3 regions of the Streptomyces sp. NEAU-174 genome follow, and region 2 is predicted to be linked to each of the others. Evidence: predicted binding sites of a transcription regulator. Region 2 holds the regulator's gene; each other region holds the start of a gene.

Region 1 (6,474 bases), on a different contig from region 2:
CAGTCCGTGGACATCCGTCAGGCCGTCGGCCGGACCGGTGGGGGCAGATTCGGGGTTTGTCCGCTGGGCATCCATGGAAGCTATGCGTAGCACGGGAAGCCATGGCATGGTCGAGTGGCGAGGCGCGAACCACCCCCGTATCCGCCCTTCCGCGATCGCCGCCGAAGCGCGCCGGACGGGATGAGGACCTCTCATATAGAGGGCGTTCATCAGACGTTGATGGCCTGACAGCAATCTGAGCTGTATGCCGTTCGCCCCCGTCCGAAAGAAGACCGCCGTGCCCCGTAGCTCTCGGACGGAGGAGCTCCCGACACCGGCCGCCGACCCTCGGCGGGCCGCCCGGGTGGCCCTCCGCTGGATCAGCGAGCCGGACTGCACCGAGGAGCTCACCCATGCCGAGCTGCTCGACCAGGCTGCCCGGGCCGCCGCCGCGCTCACCCGGCTCGGTGTCCGCGCCGGGGACCGGGTGGCGGTCCATCTGCCGCTGGTGCCCGAGTCCGTGATCGCCACGCTCGCCTGCGGCCGGCTCGACGTCGTCCGCGCCAGCCTCCCCATGGGGCTGCGCCCCCATGAGCTGCGCGACCGGATCAGGGAGGTCGGCGCCAAGGTCGTCATCACCGCGGACGCCGGGCAGCACGGCGGGGAGATACAGCCGCTCAAGCGCCATGTCGACCGGGCGCTGGCCGGCTGCCCCGAGGTGCGGTCCGTACTGGTGGTCCACCGGCTGGCCTGCCCGGTGTCCTGGAGGCCCGGGCGTGATCTGTGGTGGCACGACGAGCTCGGCCGATACACCGAGCCGCTGCCCGGGCCGTACTCTTGAGGCATGAGCACCGCCCCTGCCCCTGGACCGCGCGATCCGGCCGCCGCGCTGAGCTTCGACGATCCCTTCGCGCAGCGGTCATCGGACGATACGGACCACGGGTGGGGTGAGCGGGTTCCCGGCGGCGACAGTGCCGACGATGCCGCTGATCTGGCCCGGTTCCTCGACGAGAAGCCGCCCCACCACCTCTGACGGATTCCTAGGCGCTGGAGCCGCTGCCGCCACCGTCGCGGACGGTGGCGCGCTGTGCCACCAGCTCGTCGCGGATCTCGCGCAGCAGAATGATCTCCTCGGCGTCCGCGACGGCCTGCTCCTCCTCCGCCTGCGCCTCCTTGGCGGCCTTCCGCGCCAGATAGCGCGACATCGGCAGCACCATCAGGAAGTACACCACCGCCGCGGTGATCAGGAAGGTCAGCACGGCGGAAAGCACGCTTCCCCAGAGGATCGGGATGCCGTGGACGATATCGCCCGTGGCGTTGGTCTCGCAGGGCGCCTTGAGACAGGAGCGGTACTTCTCGAGGTCCTTCGTGCCGAAGGCTCCGACTATGGGGTTGATGAGGCCCTTCACTATCGAGTTCACGACGGCGGTGAAAGCGGCTCCGATGACGACCGCGACGGCCAGGTCGATCACATTGCCGCGCATCAGGAAGGCTTTGAACCCCTCCATGACGCTCTGCTTCTCCTCGGTCACCTTCTCCTGACTCAACCCACTGCCTCTCTTTCGCCGCGTCGGTGCTTGAGCGGACGGTTCCGCAACCTACACCCGCAGGTGAGAGGGGCATCAGGGGAGTCGGGGGAGTCGGCGGAGCCGGGGGAGTTGGGGGAGTCAGCGGCGGCATAGCGTCACCGCCAGTCGGGAGTCGGCCGCGGCCCCGGCCAGCGCGGTGGCGTCCGCTTGCGGCACCGTCAGCACCACCAGCGCCCCGCCGCCGTCCGCCGGGCCGTCGAGCGTGCCGCTGTCCGGCGCCCCGTCGCCGCTCGCATCCGCTTCCACATCGGCCTCCGGCGCGCCGCCGTCGGCTTCGCTGTCCGTCGCGCGGGCGCTTCGAGACCCCGGCACCTCGGCCACCCGGACCCCACGCGCGACCACCCGCGCCGCAGCACCGGACGAGCGGGCCCGTGCGGCGTCCGGCAGCGGCGTGGCCAGCACATCCACCCGGTCGCCTGGGTGCAGCAGCCGTACCGCCGCGGCGTCGGCGATCCGGACCGGCGCCGAGACCATGGCGGGGCGCGGGCCGCCCCGCCGCTCCTCACCCGTGGGCGCGGGCGCCCGGGAGGACACCGCGTCCGTGTGCTCCCGGCCGGACGGTGCGGCGGCCGCGAGCGCGGCGGCCGTCAGCGCGAGCCCGGCCGCCATCGCACGACGGCGTCGCCGCACGGTCCGCCGCAGCCCGAATCCACCGGTGCGCCCGGTGCGCACCGGATCGAAGCGGGCCACCGCACGGGCCGGGGGAGCGGAGCGGGGTAACGCGAGGGTGGGGGACGGATGGGACATGGCACATCACCGCCTGCCGTGAGGGTCCGAGTGCTTCTGGCCCCCTCACCATGCCTGCCCCCACCCGGTCCCGCTCGGGCCTGTGGACGGCCACCGGGCTGTGGATAACTCGGCCACCCGACCGAGCGACCCCCGCCCCGTCCGGCGACCCCGCACCGCGTCTACGGAAGTTCGATCCCCAGGTCCCAGCCGTCGTGGGCGTGGGTGCACAGGCAGTCCCGGGTGGAGGTCTCCGGCAGCCTGCCCACCGCGTCGAAGAGCACCTCGCGCAGTCGGCCCACGTTCTCCCCGAAGACCTTCAGCACCTCGGTGTGGGTGACGCCCTCGCCGGTCTCGACTCCCGCGTCCAGGTCGGTGACCAGCGTCAACGACGTGTAGCAGAGCCCCAGTTCACGGGCGAGCACTGCCTCCGGATGGCCCGTCATGCCGACCACCGACCAGCCCTGCGCCGCATGCCAGCGCGATTCGGCGCGGGTCGAGAAGCGCGGCCCCTCGACGACGCACATCGTCCCGCCGTCCACCGGCTCCCAGCCGCGTCCGCGCGCCGCGTCCACGGCCGCCTTCCGGCCCACCGGGCAGTACGGGTCGGCGAATGTGGTGTGCACCACGTTCGGGATCCGGCCGTCCGGCAGCTGCTCGCCGTCGAAGTAGGTCTGCGTACGTCCCTTGGTGCGGTCCACCAGCTGGTCCGGGACGAGCAGCGTGCCAGGCCCGTACTCCGGCTGAAGTCCGCCGACCGCGCACGGGCCGAAGACCTGCCGCACCCCGAGCGAGCGCAGGGCCCAGAGGTTGGCGCGGTAGTTGATGCGGTGCGGCGGCAGATGGTGCTTGCGGCCGTGCCGCGGGAGGAAGGCGACCCGGCGCCCCTCGATGTCGCCGAGGACGAGCGAGTCGCTCGGCGCCCCATAGGGAGTCTCCACGGTGATCTCGGTCACGTCGTCGAGGAACGTGTAGAACCCCGATCCTCCGATGACCCCTATGTCTGCTTGCCTGCTGGTCTCGACCATGTGATCACCCTAGCCACCCGCGCCCACGCGAACGACACCCCGCCGCCTCCCGGGGGAGGTGACGGGGTGTCGCTGAAGCAGAAGAACCAGGCGGCCGGATCAGGCGGCCGAGCTCGACGTCGAGGACGAAGACGCCGAGGAGGGCGTCGACGACGAAGACGTCGAGGAGGAGGACGAGGAAGAGGAGCCCGAGGACGAAGACGAGTCCGAGGACGAGGAGGACGACGAGCCGGAGCTGTCGCTCTTCGCAGCCGGCTTGTTGGAACCGCCGCTCGAGCTGCTGGAGGAGGAGCGGCTGTCGTTCCGGTAGAAGCCGGAACCCTTGAACACGATGCCGACCGCCGAGAACACCTTCTTCAGGCGTCCCTTGCAGTTGGGGCACTCGGTGAGCGCGTCGTCGCTGAACTTCTGCACCGCCTCGAGGCCCTCGCCGCACTCGGTGCACTGGTACTGATAGGTCGGCACGTTCTTCCTCCTGGCACTCTCACTCAATGAGTGCTAACGACGCTCCATAGTGCAGTATTCCCGCGCGTCAGTCCACTGGGACGAGGCATGCGGTGATCGAACACACCGCCCGAGGCGGCCTCCGACAGGCCCCCTCACCCCGCTCCCATGCCCAGCCAGCCCGCCAGCTTGCCGCCCCGGCCCACCGCCCGCAGCCGCCGCTCCGCCGCGTCGCGCACCGGGTCCGTGGCCACCACCAGCAGCTCGTCGCCGCGCCGCAGCATCGTGGAGGGCAGCGGTACGAAGCTGGTCTCGTCCCGGACCACCAGGGTGACCGCGGCCCCCGGGGGCAGCCGCAGCTCGCCGACCTCGACGCCGTGCATCTTGGACGACTGGGGGATCGACACCGACAGCAGATGACCGCGCAGCCGCTCCAGTGGCGCCGACTCGATGCCCAGGTCGGCCGGTTCGGGCTCCTCGAGTCGCAACCGGGGGGCGAGCCAGGGCAGCGTCGGCCCCTGGACCAGGGTGTAGACGATCACCAGCACGAAGACGATGTTGAAGATCCTGCGGCTGTCGGGCACATCGCTGACCATCGGGATGGTCGCCAGCACGATCGGCACCGCCCCGCGCAGCCCCGCCCAGGACAGCAGCGCCTTCTCCCGCCAGGGCAGCCGGAACGGCGCCGTGCTGACCAGGACCGACACCGGGCGGGCCACCACGGTCAGCACCAGCCCCACCGCGAGGGCGGGCAGGATGTCATCGCCCAGTTCATGCGGGGTGACCAGCAGCCCCAGCAGGACGAACATCCCGATCTGGGCGAGCCAGCCCAGCCCCTCGGCGAAGCCGCGCGTCGCCGGCCAGTGCGGCAGCCGTGCGTTGCCCATGATGAGCGAGGCGAGGTAGACGGCGAGGAAGCCGGACCCGTGCGCCAGCGAACCCTCCGCGTAGGCGGTCACCGCGATGGCGATCACCGCGATCGGGTACAGACCCGAGGCGGGCAGCGCCACATGACGCAGGCCGTAGGCGCCCAGCCAGCCGACCGCGATGCCGATCACCGCGCCGATCGCCAGCTCCAGGGCGATCGTGCCGATCAGGGAGTACCAGGAATCCATGGGGCCCTGGCTGGAGAAGGCGACCACCAGGATCACCACAGGGGCGTCGTTGAAGCCCGACTCCGCCTCCAGGACGCCCGTGAGCCGCTTGGGCAGCGGCACCGTGCGCAGCACCGAGAAGACCGCCGCCGCGTCCGTGGACGACACCACCGCGCCGATGATCAGCGCCTGCCGCCAGTCCAGTCCCACCACGTAGTGCCCTGCCGCCGCGGTGATCCCCACGCTTACCGCGACGCCCACGGTGGACAGGACGGCGGCCGCGGGCAGGGCGGGTTTGATCTCGCCCCACTTCGTGCCCAGACCGCCTTCGGCCAGGATGACGACCAGCGCGGCGTAGCCGAGGATCTGCGTCAGCTCGGCGTCGTTGAAGGTGACGCCGATCCCGTCCGTGCCGATGGCGACGCCGATCCCGAGATAGATCAGCAGCGTGGGCAGTCCACTGCGTGATGACACCCTTACGGCCGCCACCGCGACGAGCAGGACGAGGGAGCAGATCAACAGCAGTTCATTGAGGTGGTGAACAGTCAGGGGCCGACCCTTTCTCGCGGGAGCGGAGGGAACGCTGCGAAGGGGTCCCCACCGACCGGAACTTCATTGCCTTATCTAACATTTTACGGGATCTTGACGCGAGCCTCCCACGAGAAGGCTTCGCCGAGGTGTACGAGCCGGGACGGTGGCCGGTGCAGGACGTCAGTCATGACTCCGCGTAGGGGCGGCGACAGCGCTGCGCCTATGGTTGCTCCAGCACTCCAGGTTCACCCTGCCCCTCGAAGGACAGCGATGCCCGCCAACACAACCGGCTCTTCTCCCAAAAAGAAGAAGAGCCGACGTCTCCGCCTGATCGTGATCGCAGTCGTGCTGCTGCTCGTCGGGGGCGTCGGCTACGGCGCGTACTGGAGCATCAGTACCGTTCGAGCCTCATTCCCGGAGACCACGGGATCGCTACAGCTGAAGGGGTTGTCCGGCCCCGTACAGGTCAAACGTGACGGCTACGGGATACCTCAGATCTACGCCGGCACCTCCGAGGACCTCTTCCGCGCCCAGGGGTTCGTCCAGGCCCAGGATCGCTTCTGGGAGATGGACGTCCGCCGCCATATGACCGCGGGCCGGCTCTCGGAGATGTTCGGTTCCGGCCAGCTGGAGACCGACGCGTTCCTGCGCACCATGGGCTGGCACCGGGTGGCCAAGCAGGAGTACGACACCAAGGTGTCGGCCTCGACAAAGAAGTATCTGCGAGCCTACTCCGACGGCGTCAACGCCTACCTCAAGGACCACCAAGGGGACGCGCTGTCGGTCGAGTACGCGGCCCTGGACTTCAAGAACGACGGCTACAAGCCCGAGAAGTGGACCCCGGTCGACTCGTTGGCGTGGCTGAAGGCGATGGCCTGGGACCTGCGCGGCAACATGCAGGACGAGGTGGACCGCGCCCTGGCCTCCAACCGGCTCAGCGCCAAGCAGATAGACGAGCTCTACCCGTCCTACCCGTACAGCCGGAACAAGCCGATCGTCCAGGGCGGCGCCGTCAACGAGGTCACGGACGAGTTCGATCCCAAGGGCACCCCGGCCGGCTCCACGGGCGGCACGGGCGGCACC
Region 2 (6,474 bases):
GCGTACGGGGCGTGCTCGCGCATGAAGCGGTTGACCAGGCCCCGGGCCGGGCGCCCGGAGAAGGCGCGGGTCAGCTCGGTGCGGCCGAACAGCGGATCCGTCATCGCCTGCTTGTGCAGGGCGTTCGCCCCGGACTCGGGGCACACCAGGAACGCGGTCCCCAGCTGGGCCGCGACCGCGCCCGCGGACAGCGCGGCGGCGATCTGCGAACCGCGCATGATCCCGCCCGCCGCGATGATCGGGATCTGGACGTACTCACGGACCAGCGTGATCAGCGACAGCAGCCCGAGTCCGACACCCATCCCGTCCGCGGCCGGGTCATTGCTGTACGTGCCCTGGTGGCCGCCGGCCTCCACGCCCTGCACACAGACGGCGTCGGCGCCCGCCCACTGGGCGGTCTGCGCCTCGACGGGCGAGGTCACGGTGACGACCGTACGGGTGCCGACCTTGGCGAGGGCGTCGAGGACGGCGCGGGTCGGGCAGCCGAAGGTGAACGAGACGACCGGAACGGGGTTGTCGAGAAGCACGGCGAGCTTGGCGTCGTACGCGTCGTCCGAGCCCGACTCCGGGTCGCCCAGCGAGGTCTCGTACCAGGCCGCCTCGCCCGCGAGCCGCTCGCCGTAGGCCGCGACGGCGGCCGGGTCGGGGTTGGGCGGCTGCGGCATGAACAGATTCATGCCGAAGGGCCGGTCGGTCAGCCCCCGCAGCTGTTTGATCTCCTCATACATCGCCTCCGGCGTCTTGTAGCCGGCGGCGAGGAAACCGAGGCCACCGGCCTCGGAGACAGTGGCGGCGAGCTGCGGGCAGGAGGCTCCACCCGCCATCGGCGCCTGCACGATCGGGTACCGGTAGAGATCGGTCAGCGCGGAGGACATGGCCACATCGTGTCATGCCCTCCGCACGGGCTCACCACCGGATCAAGGGCGGCGCGGAGATCAGCGGCTCCCCGCGGTCCGTCTCCCGGCCCGGAGTGCCTACCGTCCGTTGAACGCGTCCTTCAGCCGCGAGAACAGCCCCTGCTGCCCCGGCTTGAACTCGCCGGTCGGGCGCTCCTCGCCGCGCAGCTTGGACAGCCGCCGCAGCAGCTCCTCCTGCTCCGGGTCGAGCTTGGTCGGGGTGGTCACCTCGACGTGCACGATCAGGTCGCCCCGGCCGCCGCCGCGCAGATGGGTGACGCCGCGCTGGTGCAGCGGGACCGACTGGCCGGACTGGGTGCCGGGCCGGATGTCGATCTCCTCCAGGCCGTCCAGCGTCTCCAGCGGCACCTTGGTGCCGAGGGCCGCCGCGGTCATCGGGATCGTCACCGTGCAGTGCATGTCGTCGCCGCGCCGCTGGAAGACGGGGTGCGGCACCTCGTGGATCTCCACGTACAGGTCGCCCGCCGGGCCGCCGCCCGGTCCGACCTCGCCCTCACCGGCCAGCTGGATCCTGGTGCCGTTGTCCACACCGGCGGGGATCTTCACCGTAAGGGTGCGCCGCGAGCGGATCCGGCCGTCGCCCGCGCACTCCGGGCACGGGGTCGGCACCACGGTGCCGAAGCCCTGGCACTGCGGGCACGGCCGCGAGGTCATGACCTGGCCCAGGAAGGACCGCGTCACCTGGGAGACCTCACCGCGGCCACGGCACATGTCACAGGTCTGCGCCGAGGTGCCCGGCGCCGCGCCCTCGCCGCTGCACGTCGTGCAGACGACCGCGGTGTCGACCTGGATGTCCTTGGTGGTCCCGAACGCGGCCTCGCTGAGCTCCACGTCCAGCCGGATCATCGCGTCCTGACCGCGCCGGGTCCTGGAACGCGGACCGCGCTGCGAGGCGGTGCCGAAGAACGCGTCCATGATGTCGGAGAAGTTGCCGAAACCCGCGCCGAAGCCACCGGCGCCACCGCCGCCCGGCCCGGCGTTCGGGTCCCCGCCCAGGTCGTAGACCTGCTTCTTCTGCGGGTCCGACAAGACCTCATAAGCGGCGTTGATCTCCTTGAACCGCTCCTGGGTCTTCGGATCCGGGTTCACGTCCGGATGCAGCTCTCGGGCGAGCCGCCGGAATGCCTTCTTGATCTGGTCCTGCGAGGCATCACGAGGCACGCCCAGGACTGCGTAGTAGTCCGTCGCCACTTACGACTCCGCCAGGATCTGTCCGACGTAACGTGCCACTGCGCGTACCGCTCCCATCGTTCCGGGGTAGTCCATGCGGGTCGGTCCGACCACGCCGAGTTTGGCGACCGCCTCGTCGCCGGAACCGTAGCCGACCGCGACGACCGAGGTGGCAGTCAGCCCCTCGTGAGCATTCTCATGCCCGATCCGCACGGTCATACCCGAGTCCTTGGCCTCGCCCAGCAGCTTGAGGAGGACGACCTGCTCCTCGAGTGCCTCCAGAACGGGCCGGATCGTCAGGGGGAAATCATGCACGAAACGCGTGAGGTTCGCGGTGCCGCCGATCATCAGCCGCTCCTCGGTCTCCTCCACGAGCGTCTCGAGCAAGGTCGACAACACGATCGAGACGGTCCCCCGGTCCTCCTGTTCGAAGGACTCCGGAAGATCCTGCACCAACTGCGGCACATCCGCGAAACGCCGCCCCACGACCCGGCTGTTGAGCCGGGCGCGCAGATCGGCGAGCGAATCCTCGGTGACCGGAGTGGGGCAGTCGACCATGCGCTGCTCCACCCGCCCGGTGTCGGTGATCAGCACCAGCATCACCCGGGCCGGGGCCAGCGGGAGCAGCTCCACATGGCGCACCGTCGAGCGGGTCAGCGACGGATACTGCACCACCGCCACCTGCCGGGTCAGCTGCGCCAGCAGCCGGACCGTGCGCCCCACCACGTCGTCGAGGTCGACCGCACCGTCCAGGAAGTTCTGAATGGCCCGCCGCTCCGGGCTGGACAGCGGCTTGACTCCGGCCAGCTTGTCCACGAAGAGGCGATAGCCCTTGTCCGTGGGGATCCGCCCGGCGCTCGTATGCGGCTGGGCGATGAACCCCTCGTCCTCCAGAGCGGCCATGTCGTTACGCACCGTGGCCGGCGAGACCCCCAGCCGATGCCGCTCGGTGAGCGCCTTGGAGCCGACCGGCTCCTCCGTCCCCACATAGTCCTGGACAATGGCACGCAGCACCTCGAGTCTGCGTTCGCTGAGCACCCCGCGCACCTCCAGTCCAGCGGTCTCATCAGGTCATCCGTCTGGCACTCACCGGGCACGAGTGCCAGAGCCCCTCCGCCAGTGTACGGCGGGGTGCGGTGGCATGGGCAAGAGCCGCCGTCGGCAGCAACTCTCCCCCACCCCCGTTGAGCTAGCGTCGCGGTATGGAGACGTGTTGGGAAGAGGCCGGCTGGGAGCGGCTCGCGCCCGGTGTGGCCCGCCGTCGGATGCCGGAGTGGGACGAGACGGTCGGCGTGGTCGTCGGACGGACCGACATCCTCGTCGTGGACACCGGCGCGACCCTGCGCGCCGGGGCCGAACTGCGCTCCGGGATCACCCGGCTGACCGGCCGCCGCCCCACCCGGATCGCGTTCACCCATCCGCACTTCGACCATGTCCTGGGCTCGGCCGCCTTCGCGGGCTGCGAGGTCTACGGGGCCACGGGCCTGGACGAGCTGCTGCGCCGTGAGCGGGAGACGCTGCGCGAGGACGCGATCCGCCACGGGGTGGACCGGGACGCCGCCACCGAGGCGGTGGACCATCTGGTCTCCCCGCACCACCTGGTCTGCGGGGAGCTCAGCCTCGACCTGGGCGGCCGTACGGCGCTGCTGGCCAATGTGGGGCCGGGCCACACCGCCCATGACCTGGCCGTCCTGGTGCCCGGCCGGCCCGAGGTGGTCTTCTGCGGCGATCTGGTGGAGGAGTCCGGGACGCCCCAGGCCGGGCCCGACGCGATCCCCGGCCACTGGCCCGCCGCCCTCGACCGGCTGCTCGCCCTCGGCGGCACGGACGCGCGGTACGTCCCGGGGCACGGCTCCGTGGTGGACGCCGCGTTCGTACGGGCCCAACGCGACGAACTGGCCGCCCGCTTCGGCGTGTCCGGCTAAGCGCTTCGCCGGAAGTGCCCCGACCTGCCGTCGATCGTCTGCGGCGCCGTCGTGGCTGGTCCCACGCGGCGGAGCCGCATATCGACACAGCCGCGGCGGAGCCGCATATCGACACAGCCCCGCGCCCCTTCGGGACGCACCCGAACCGCGGCCGACTTCCACCGATCCGCTTAGCCTTCGGTAGCCGTCGGTAGCCGTCGGTCTAGGCGTTCGCCTAGTCGTTCGCCCGGTTGCGCGTCTGCGGGAGCGGGTGGCCGGCGCGCGCTATCGTCATCCGGATGCGACAGTACGACCCGGACCTGACCCCGCCCTGGAAGCGGCAGCGGCCCGCCCCTGAGGTCCCCGCCGAACCGGACCTCGTCGTGGAGGAGGTCACCACCGGATTCTGTGGTGCCGTGATCCGCTGTGAGAAGACCGCCCAGGGTCCGACGGTCACTCTGGAGGACCGCTTCGGCAAACATCGCGTCTTCCCCATGGAGCCGCGCGGTTTTCTGCTCGAGGGGCGTGTCGTCACGCTCGTACGCCCGCGCGCGGCGGCCCCCAGCGCGCCGCGGCGCACGGCCTCGGGGTCGATCGCCGTGCCGGGAGCCCGTGCGAGGGTCGCCCGCGCGGGTCGCATCTATGTCGAGGGGCGCCATGACGCGGAGCTGGTCGAGCGGGTCTGGGGCGACGATCTGCGCATCGAGGGCGTCGTCGTGGAGTACCTGGAGGGCGTCGACGACCTGCCCGCCATCGTGGACGACTTCGCCCCCGGCCCGGACGCCCGGCTCGGCGTCCTCGTCGACCATCTGGTGACGGGCTCCAAGGAGTCCCGTATCGCCGCGCAGGTCACCGGCGAGCATGTGCTGGTCCTCGGCCACCCCTACATCGACATCTGGGAGGCCGTGAAGCCGTCCTCCCTCTCCATCCCGGCCTGGCCGACGGTGCCGCACGGCCAGGACTGGAAGAAGGGCGTCTGCCGCGCCCTGGGCTGGCCGGAGAACACCGGGGCCGCCTGGCAGCGGATCCTGTCCTCGGTCCACTCCTACAAGGACCTCCAGCCGGAGCTCCTGGGGCGGGTGGAGGAGCTGATCGACTTCGTGACGGCCCCACGGGGCTGATGGCCGCCGGGCGGGGCTGACGGTCTTGGTATGGGGCTTGAGGGTTCCGTACGGGGGTGGGGTGGCGGCCTGCGTACGGGGCTGATGGCCGCCGTAAGGGGCTGGCGGTCTCCGTACGGGGCTGACGGTCTCGGTAAGGGGCTGACGGCCGCCGTACACGGCTTGACGGCCGCCGTACGGGCTGACCGCCGGGGTACGGGCTGACCGCTGCCGTACGGGCTCCCGTACGGGATGGCGGCCCCGCCCCGCCGCGCCGCGCCGCGTCTCAGTCCACCAGGTCCCGCACCACCGCGTCCGCCAGCAGCCGCCCCCGGAGCGTGAGCACGGCCTGCCCGCGCCCGTACGGCTCCGGCTCCAGCAGGCCGTCCTCCAGGGCCCGTGCCGCGGCCGCCGCCCCGGCCGGGCGCAGCAGCTCCAGTGGACAGCCCTCGGCCAGCCGCAGCTCCAGCAGGATCCGCTCCACCCGGCGCTCCTCGGCGGACAGCAGCTCCCGGCCCGCGCCGGGCGACCGGCCCTCACCCAGGGCCTGTGCGTACGCCCCGGGGTGCTTCACGTTCCACCACCGCACGCCGCCCACATGGCTGTGCGCGCCGGGGCCCGCGCCCCACCAGTCGGCGCCGCGCCAGTACAGCTCGTTGTGGCGGCAGCGCCCGGCGGGCGAGGTGGCCCAGTTGGAGACCTCGTACCAGGCGAACCCGGCGGCCGACAGGGTCTCTTCGGCGATCAGATAGCGGTCCGCGTGCACATCGTCGTCGGTCATCGGCACCTCGCCGCGCCGGATGCGCCGCGCCAGCTGGGTGCCCTCCTCCACGATCAGCGCATACGCGGACACATGGTCCGGGCCCGCCCCGAGGGCCGCCTCGAGTGAGGCGCGCCAGTCCGCGTCGCTCTCGCCTGGCGTCCCGTAGATCAGGTCAAGGTTCACATGGCCGAATCCGGCCGCCCGCGCCTCGGCCACGCACGCCTCGGGGCGCCCCGGGGTGTGCGTACGGTCCAGCACCTTCAGGACGTGCTGCCGGGCGCTCTGCATCCCGAAGGAGATCCGGTTGAAGCCCGCCTCCCGCAGCTCCGCCAGATACCGCGGATCGACCGACTCCGGATTGGCCTCGGTCGTGACCTCGGCCCCCTGGGCCAGCCCGAACTCATCCCGGATCGCACCCAGCATCCGCCCGAGGTCCGCCGCCGCGAGCAGGGTCGGGGTTCCGCCGCCGACGAACACGGTCTCCACGGCCCGCGGGTCGTCCCCGAGCACCTTCCGCGCCAGCCGCACCTCCTCGACGACTTGCTCGGCGTAGTTGTCCCGCGAGGCGAGCACACCGCCGGAGCCGCGCAGCTCACTGGCGGTGTAGGTGTTGAAGTCGC
Region 3 (6,474 bases), on a different contig from region 2:
CGCCGTGCGTCACGCCGCGCGTCACCCCGTGCGTCACGCCACGCGTCACCCCGTGCGTTACGCCGCGCGCCGCGCCGTGTACTCCGGGACCTCGACCATCGGCGGCCGCTCCTCGGTGTCCACCGCCGTGGTGCGCGGCTCGAAGCCGTTCTCGCCCCGGTCGAACTGGGTCAGCCGCGGCCGCACCAAGTGGCCCCTGGCCAGCCGCAGCTGTGCGGTGCGGTAGATCGCGGCCGCCATCCGGCCGAGCGCCTGCCCGTCCTGGTGGCGGTGTTTGCGTACCCCGATGTCCACCTGGCCGAGCGCGTCGAGCCCCACCGTGTGCAGCGCGTCCACCAGCAGCCCGAGCTCGACGCCGTAGCCGACCGGGAAGGGCAGCCGCTCCAGCAGCGAGCGGCGCGCCGCGTACTCCCCGCCCAGCGGCTGGACGAATCCGGCCAGCTGGGGCCAGTGCAGATTCAGCAGCGGGCGGGCGACCAGCTCGGTGACCCGGCCGCCCTGGCCCGCCAGCTCGCCGAGCGGGCGGTCGTACATGCCCTTCACCAGGTGCAGCGTGGGGTCGGTCAGCAGCGGACCGACGATCCCCGAGACAAAGCGCGGTTCGAATTCCCGCAGGTCGGCGTCGATGAAGCAGACGATGTCGCCGCTGGTGGCCAGCAGGGACCGCCACAGCACCTCGCCCTTGCCGGGCAGCGCGGGCAGCCGGGGCAGCAGCGAGTCGCGGGGGACGACGGTGGCGCCCGCCGCCGCGGCGACCTCGGCGGTGCGGTCCGTGGAACCGGAGTCCAGCACCACCAGCTCATCCACCAGCGACATCGCCTCGCCCATCAGCTCACGCCGGATCGTGTCGGCGATCTCGCCGACCGTGGCCTCCTCGTTCAGGGCGGGCAGGACCACGCTCACCGTCGTCGCCGCGGACCGCTTCGCGGCCAGCAGGCGATCCAGCGGACGGTCGTCGGCAGACCAGGAGCGGCGCTTCAGCCAGCGCTCCACCTCATCCAGCACCTGTGTCTCTCCCCTGCTGTGGTCGCTGTGACCCATCTCGCGCATCGGACGGCTACCTCAACCATCCGGGCCTTCGGTTACAGTCTTGAACAACGCACATGGCCGTCGTATGTCGGGGTCGACCTCGACGTTTACCGAGGTACCGACGTACCGACGACGCTGGTGCCGACAAACGCCCCGGGTCCGCCCGGCGCCATACCGCTCATCCAGAGGGGCAGAGGGAACGGCCCGTTGAAGCCCCGGCAACCCTCCAGCTGATCTCGCATTCCGCAGCGAGGCTCCCAGCTCGGGAAGGTGCCAATTCCGTCTCGTGGCGAAATGCGTCGCGAGGAAGATGAGGAGAAAGGGCCTCGCCATCCATGGCTGTGCAGTCAGTAGAAAGCTCAACGACCTCCTCCACCTCCGGTGCCTTCGGCCCCGCCGTCGCATTGTCCTGCCGGGAGTGCGGTGAGCGCTTCGAGCTGGGGCCGATCTTCGCGTGTGAGGCCTGTTTCGGGCCCCTCGAGATCGCGTACGAGCTCCCGGCCGGCGACCCGGAGGGGCTGCGCCGACAGATCGAGGCCGGTCCGAACAGCATCTGGCGCTATGCCCCGCTGCTGCCCGTCCCCGCGGACGTGGCGCAGCTGCCGAGCCTGAACCCCGGCTTCACCCAGTTGGTCAAGGCCGACCACCTCGCCCGTGAGCTCGGCGTCACCGGTGAGCTGCACATCAAGGACGACTCCGGGAACCCGACCCACTCCTTCAAGGACCGGGTCGTCGCCATCGCCGTCCAGGCCGCCCGCACCTTCGGCTTCACCACCCTCTCCTGCTCCTCCACCGGCAACCTCGCCGGCGCGGTGGGCGCCGCGGCCGCCCGCGCGGGCTTCCGCTCCTGCGTCTTCATCCCGCACGACCTGGAGGCGGGCAAGGTCGTCATGGCCGCGGTCTACGGCGGTGAGCTGGTCGGCATCGAGGGCACCTACGACGACGTCAACCGCTTTTGCAGCGAGCTGATTGGCGACCCCGCGGGCGAGGGCTGGGGCTTCGTCAACGTCAATCTGCGGCCGTACTACGGCGAGGGCTCCAAGACCCTGGCGTACGAGATCTGCGAGCAGCTCGGCTGGCGGCTGCCGGACCAGATCGTCATCCCGATCGCCTCCGGCTCCCAGCTCACCAAGATCGACAAGGGGCTGAAGGAGCTGATCGCGATCGGGCTGGTCGAGGACCGGCCCTACAAGATCTTCGGCGCCCAGGCCGAGGGCTGCTCCCCGGTCTCCGCCGCCTTCAAGGCCGGCCATGACGTCGTACGGCCGCAGAAGCCGCGGACCATCGCCAAGTCGCTGGCCATCGGCAACCCCGCGGACGGCCCGTACGTCCTGGACATCGCCCGCCGTACGGGCGGCGCGGTGGAGGACGTGAACGACGAGCAGATCGTCGACGCCATCAAGCTGCTGGCCCGCACCGAGGGGATCTTCGCGGAGACCGCGGGCGGCGTGACCGTCGGCGTGACCAAGAAGCTGATCGAGGACGGTCTGCTCGACCCGTCCCTGACGACCGTCGTGCTCAACACCGGCGACGGCCTCAAGACCCTCGACGCGGTGGCCCCCACCACGGGTCCCTCCGCCATCATCCGACCCACCCTTGACTCGTTCCGAGAGGCTGGCCTCGCATGAGCGTCAACGTCCGAATCCCGACCATCCTCCGCACCTACACCGGCGGTCAGGCAGAGGTCCCGGCCGAGGGCGCGACCCTCGCCGAGGTCCTGGCGGACCTGGAGAAGAACCACGCGGGCATCTCGGCGCGCGTCCTGGACGACACCGGCAAGCTCCGCCGCTTCGTGAACGTCTACGTCAACGACGACGACGTCCGCTTCGCCGACGGCCTGGCCACGGCGACCCCGGACGGCGCCGGGATCTCGATCATCCCGGCGGTCGCGGGCGGCTGCTGACCCCGCGCCCCCCTCCTCACCTTTGGCATCGCCCCGTCCGGGGACAACCGGACGGGGCGATTCCGTGTGTGGAATCGCGATACAGTTGCCCGGATTCCCCGACGGCTCCGGGGTCGGAGCCACATATGAGAACTCGTCAAGTTGTGCGTAAAGTGTGAGCGCGAATTGTCGGGTTGGTTCCTTATGTCCGGCCCGGCTTGCCCGAACTTCACATAATTTCTCACTTTTAACCGTTCGACCGTGCCCAGAATTCTCGTCCGATTGACCTGTTGCAGAGGGCGTTGGGACGGATACATTCAGCGGCGGTCGACGCGTTCCGGCGCACACCCCCCACATCCGGGGGGTGAGGTCTGACCCGGGTCCGCGGAGTGCGGTCCTGCGCAAGGGCCAGCAATAGGGGAGTTAGGAATGGCTCAGGGCACCGTCAAGTGGTTCAACGCGGAGAAGGGGTACGGCTTCATCGCGGTCGACGGTGGTGCGGACGTGTTCGTCCACTACAGCGCGATCCAGATGGACGGGTACCGCACCCTCGAGGAAGGCCAGCGGGTCGAGTTCGAGATCTCGCAGGGTCAGAAGGGCCCGCAGGCCGACATGGTCCGCGTGGCCGTAGGCTGACGCGCCGACGCGACGCAGCTGAAACGAACAAATCTGAAGGGTCCGTGCCCCGAACAGGGTACGGACCCTTCGGCGTGCCCGGGTCGCTGGGGTCTGTACGCCCTTCGGGCGCTTGCGCCCACCCGTCGCCCGACCACCGCCCCTCAAGGACGCCCTTCGGGCGCTTGCACTCGATGGGCCCGAGTGCTAATCATTGGCGTTAGCACTCTGACGTTGAGAGTGACAGAAGGACCGGGTCGGTGAGGCCCGCCAGGCCATGCGGGGCAAGGAACCGCGGGGCAGGCAGGTCGTCCGTCGCGGGCGCCAGCGCGGTCCGGAGCAATCCACCCCGTCTCTGGGAGGACCACTTCACATGGCCAAGATCATCGCGTTCGACGAGGAGGCGCGGCGCGGCCTCGAGCGCGGGATGAACCAGCTCGCCGACGCCGTCAAGGTCACCCTCGGCCCCAAGGGCCGCAACGTCGTCCTCGAGAAGAAGTGGGGCGCCCCCACGATCACCAACGATGGTGTGTCCATCGCCAAGGAGATCGAGCTCGAGGACGCGTACGAGAAGATCGGCGCCGAGCTGGTCAAGGAGGTCGCGAAGAAGACGGACGACGTCGCCGGTGACGGCACGACGACCGCGACCGTCCTCGCCCAGGCGCTGGTCAAGGAGGGCCTGCGCAACGTCGCCGCGGGTGCCAACCCGATGGCGCTCAAGCGCGGTATCGAGAAGGCCGTCGAGGCCGTCTCCGCCCAGCTCCTCGAGCAGGCCAAGGACGTGGAGACCAAGGAGCAGATCGCCTCCACCGCCTCCATCTCCGCCGCCGACACCCAGATCGGTGAGCTCATCGCCGAGGCGATGGACAAGGTCGGCAAGGAAGGTGTCATCACCGTCGAGGAGTCGCAGACCTTCGGGCTCGAGCTCGAGCTCACCGAGGGCATGCGCTTCGACAAGGGCTACATCTCCCCGTACTTCGCGACGGACATGGAGCGTATGGAGGCGTCGCTCGACGACCCGTACATCCTGATCGTCAACTCCAAGATCAGCAGCGTGAAGGACCTCCTCCCGCTGCTCGAGAAGGTCATGCAGTCGGGCAAGCCGCTGCTGATCATCGCCGAGGACGTCGAGGGCGAGGCCCTGGCCACCCTGGTCGTCAACAAGATCCGTGGCACCTTCAAGTCCGTCGCCGTCAAGGCCCCGGGCTTCGGTGACCGCCGTAAGGCCATGCTCGGTGACATCGCCATCCTTACCGGTGGCACCGTCATCTCCGAGGAGGTCGGCCTCAAGCTGGAGAACGCCGGTCTCGACCTGCTCGGCCGGGCCCGCAAGGTCACGGTCACCAAGGACGAGACCACGATCGTGGACGGCGCCGGCGACACCGAGCAGGTGCAGGGCCGCGTCAACCAGATCCGTGCCGAGATCGAGAACTCGGACTCGGACTACGACCGCGAGAAGCTCCAGGAGCGCCTGGCGAAGCTGGCCGGCGGCGTGGCCGTCATCAAGGCCGGTGCCGCCACCGAGGTCGAGCTCAAGGAGCGCAAGCACCGCATCGAGGACGCGGTGCGCAACGCCAAGGCCGCCGTCGAGGAGGGCATCGTCGCCGGTGGTGGCGTGGCCCTGCTCCAGACCGTCTCGGTCTTCGAGAAGCTGGAGCTCGAGGGCGACGAGGCCACCGGTGCCCAGGCCGTGCGCCTGGCCCTGGAGGCCCCGCTGAAGCAGATCGCGGTCAACGCCGGTCTCGAGGGCGGCGTCGTGGTCGAGAAGGTGCGCAACCTGACCCCGGGTCACGGCCTCAACGCCGCGACCGGTGAGTACGTGGACCTGATCGCCGAGGGCATCATCGACCCGGCCAAGGTCACGCGCTCCGCGCTCCAGAACGCCGCGTCGATCGCCGCGCTGTTCCTCACCACCGAGGCCGTCATCGCCGACAAGCCGGAGAAGGCGGCCCCGGCGGGCGCTCCGGGCGGCATGCCGGGCGGTGACATGGACTTCTGATCGACTTGGCGCGTTCGCTCGCCGGTCGGTCGTACCGTCCGAACGTCGGGGCGGCACCCTCTCCCAGGGGTGCCGCCCCGACGGCGTATCCGGGCCCCGTGCCCAGATGAGGGGCTCACCCCGTGGCGGCCTCGGTGGCCTCCAGGGCGGCGCGCAGATGGCCGTGCGCCTCGGCGAGGAGCTTCTCGGCGGTCGGGGCGTCCACCTCGCCCAGGATGGTCAGGATCGCGTTCTTCACCTCGCCGTCCGTGGCCGCCAGCGCGCTCTCGATCCGCTCGTCGGAGGCGCCGGTCGCCAGGAAGACGATCCTCCGCGAACGGGCGCGCAGCTTGTCGTTGGACGCGCGCACATCGACCATCAGATTCCCGAAGGTCTTGCCCAGCCGGATCATGGTGATGGTCGAGATCATGTTGAGCACCAGCTTCTGGGCCGTGCCCGCCTTCAGTCGGGTCGAGCCGGTGAGCAGCTCCGGCCCCACGATGACCTCGATGCCGTGGTCGGCCGCGGCGGCGAGCGCCGAACCGGCGTTGCAGGACAGCCCCACGGTGAGCGCGCCGCGCCGCCGGGCGTGTTCGACCGCGCCCACGGCGTACGGGGTGCGGCCGGAGGCCGAGACGCCGATCACGGTGTCGTCGGGCCCGATCCCGAGCCGGTCGAGGTCCCGGGCGGCCAGCTCCGCGCTGTCCTCCGCGCCCTCGACCGAGGTCACCATGGCGTCCGGGCCGCCCGCGATCACCCCGACGACCTGCTCGGGCCGGGTGTTGAAGGTGGGCGGGCACTCGCTCGCGTCGAGCACCCCGAGCCGTCCTGCGGTGCCCGCGCCCGTATAGAGGAGGCGGCCGCCACGGGACATCCGCGCGGCGATGGCGTCGATGGCGGCGGCGATACGGGGGAGCTGACCGGCGACGGCGGTGGGGACGGCGGCGTCCTCCGCGTTCATGATCCGGGC

The links. The regulator HrcA, encoded in region 2, represses chaperone genes, less so after heat shock. The targets are predictions, from matches to a motif close to TTNGCACTCNGNNNNNCNGAGTGCNAA.
Region 1: a site for HrcA is predicted at 3,798-3,824, ahead of ACT2CW_RS23805 (FmdB family zinc ribbon protein). Genes of this name have one in related genera too.
Region 3: a site for HrcA is predicted at 3,711-3,737, ahead of groL (chaperonin GroEL). Genes of this name have one in related genera too.

What each region holds. Positions count from the first base shown of each region.
Region 1 covers NZ_JBQTCE010000008.1:119,129-125,602, reverse strand. Annotated here, with positions in the region: gene ACT2CW_RS23835 (P1 family peptidase) at 1-75, opposite strand, end outside; gene ACT2CW_RS23830 (AMP-binding protein) at 278-820, shown strand; gene ACT2CW_RS23825 (hypothetical protein) at 824-1,012, shown strand; gene mscL (large conductance mechanosensitive channel protein MscL) at 1,020-1,487, opposite strand; gene ACT2CW_RS23815 (RcpC/CpaB family pilus assembly protein) at 1,647-2,315, opposite strand; gene ACT2CW_RS23810 (S-methyl-5'-thioadenosine phosphorylase) at 2,477-3,322, opposite strand; gene ACT2CW_RS23805 (FmdB family zinc ribbon protein) at 3,422-3,787, opposite strand; gene ACT2CW_RS23800 (potassium/proton antiporter) at 3,922-5,409, opposite strand; gene ACT2CW_RS23795 (penicillin acylase family protein) at 5,662-6,474, shown strand, end outside.
Region 2 covers NZ_JBQTCE010000009.1:120,413-126,886, forward strand. Annotated here, with positions in the region: gene ACT2CW_RS26395 (nitronate monooxygenase) at 1-875, opposite strand, end outside; gene dnaJ (molecular chaperone DnaJ) at 975-2,108, opposite strand; gene hrcA (heat-inducible transcriptional repressor HrcA) at 2,109-3,125, opposite strand; gene ACT2CW_RS26410 (MBL fold metallo-hydrolase) at 3,290-4,012, shown strand; gene ACT2CW_RS26415 (DUF3097 domain-containing protein) at 4,291-5,112, shown strand; gene hemW (radical SAM family heme chaperone HemW) at 5,378-6,474, opposite strand, start outside.
Region 3 covers NZ_JBQTCE010000001.1:261,148-267,621, reverse strand. Annotated here, with positions in the region: gene ACT2CW_RS01110 (glucosyl-3-phosphoglycerate synthase) at 58-1,005, opposite strand; SAM riboswitch class I at 1,205-1,346, shown strand; gene thrC (threonine synthase) at 1,365-2,657, shown strand; gene ACT2CW_RS01100 (MoaD/ThiS family protein) at 2,654-2,932, shown strand; gene ACT2CW_RS01095 (cold-shock protein) at 3,341-3,547, shown strand; gene groL (chaperonin GroEL) at 3,900-5,525, shown strand; gene murQ (N-acetylmuramic acid 6-phosphate etherase) at 5,641-6,474, opposite strand, start outside.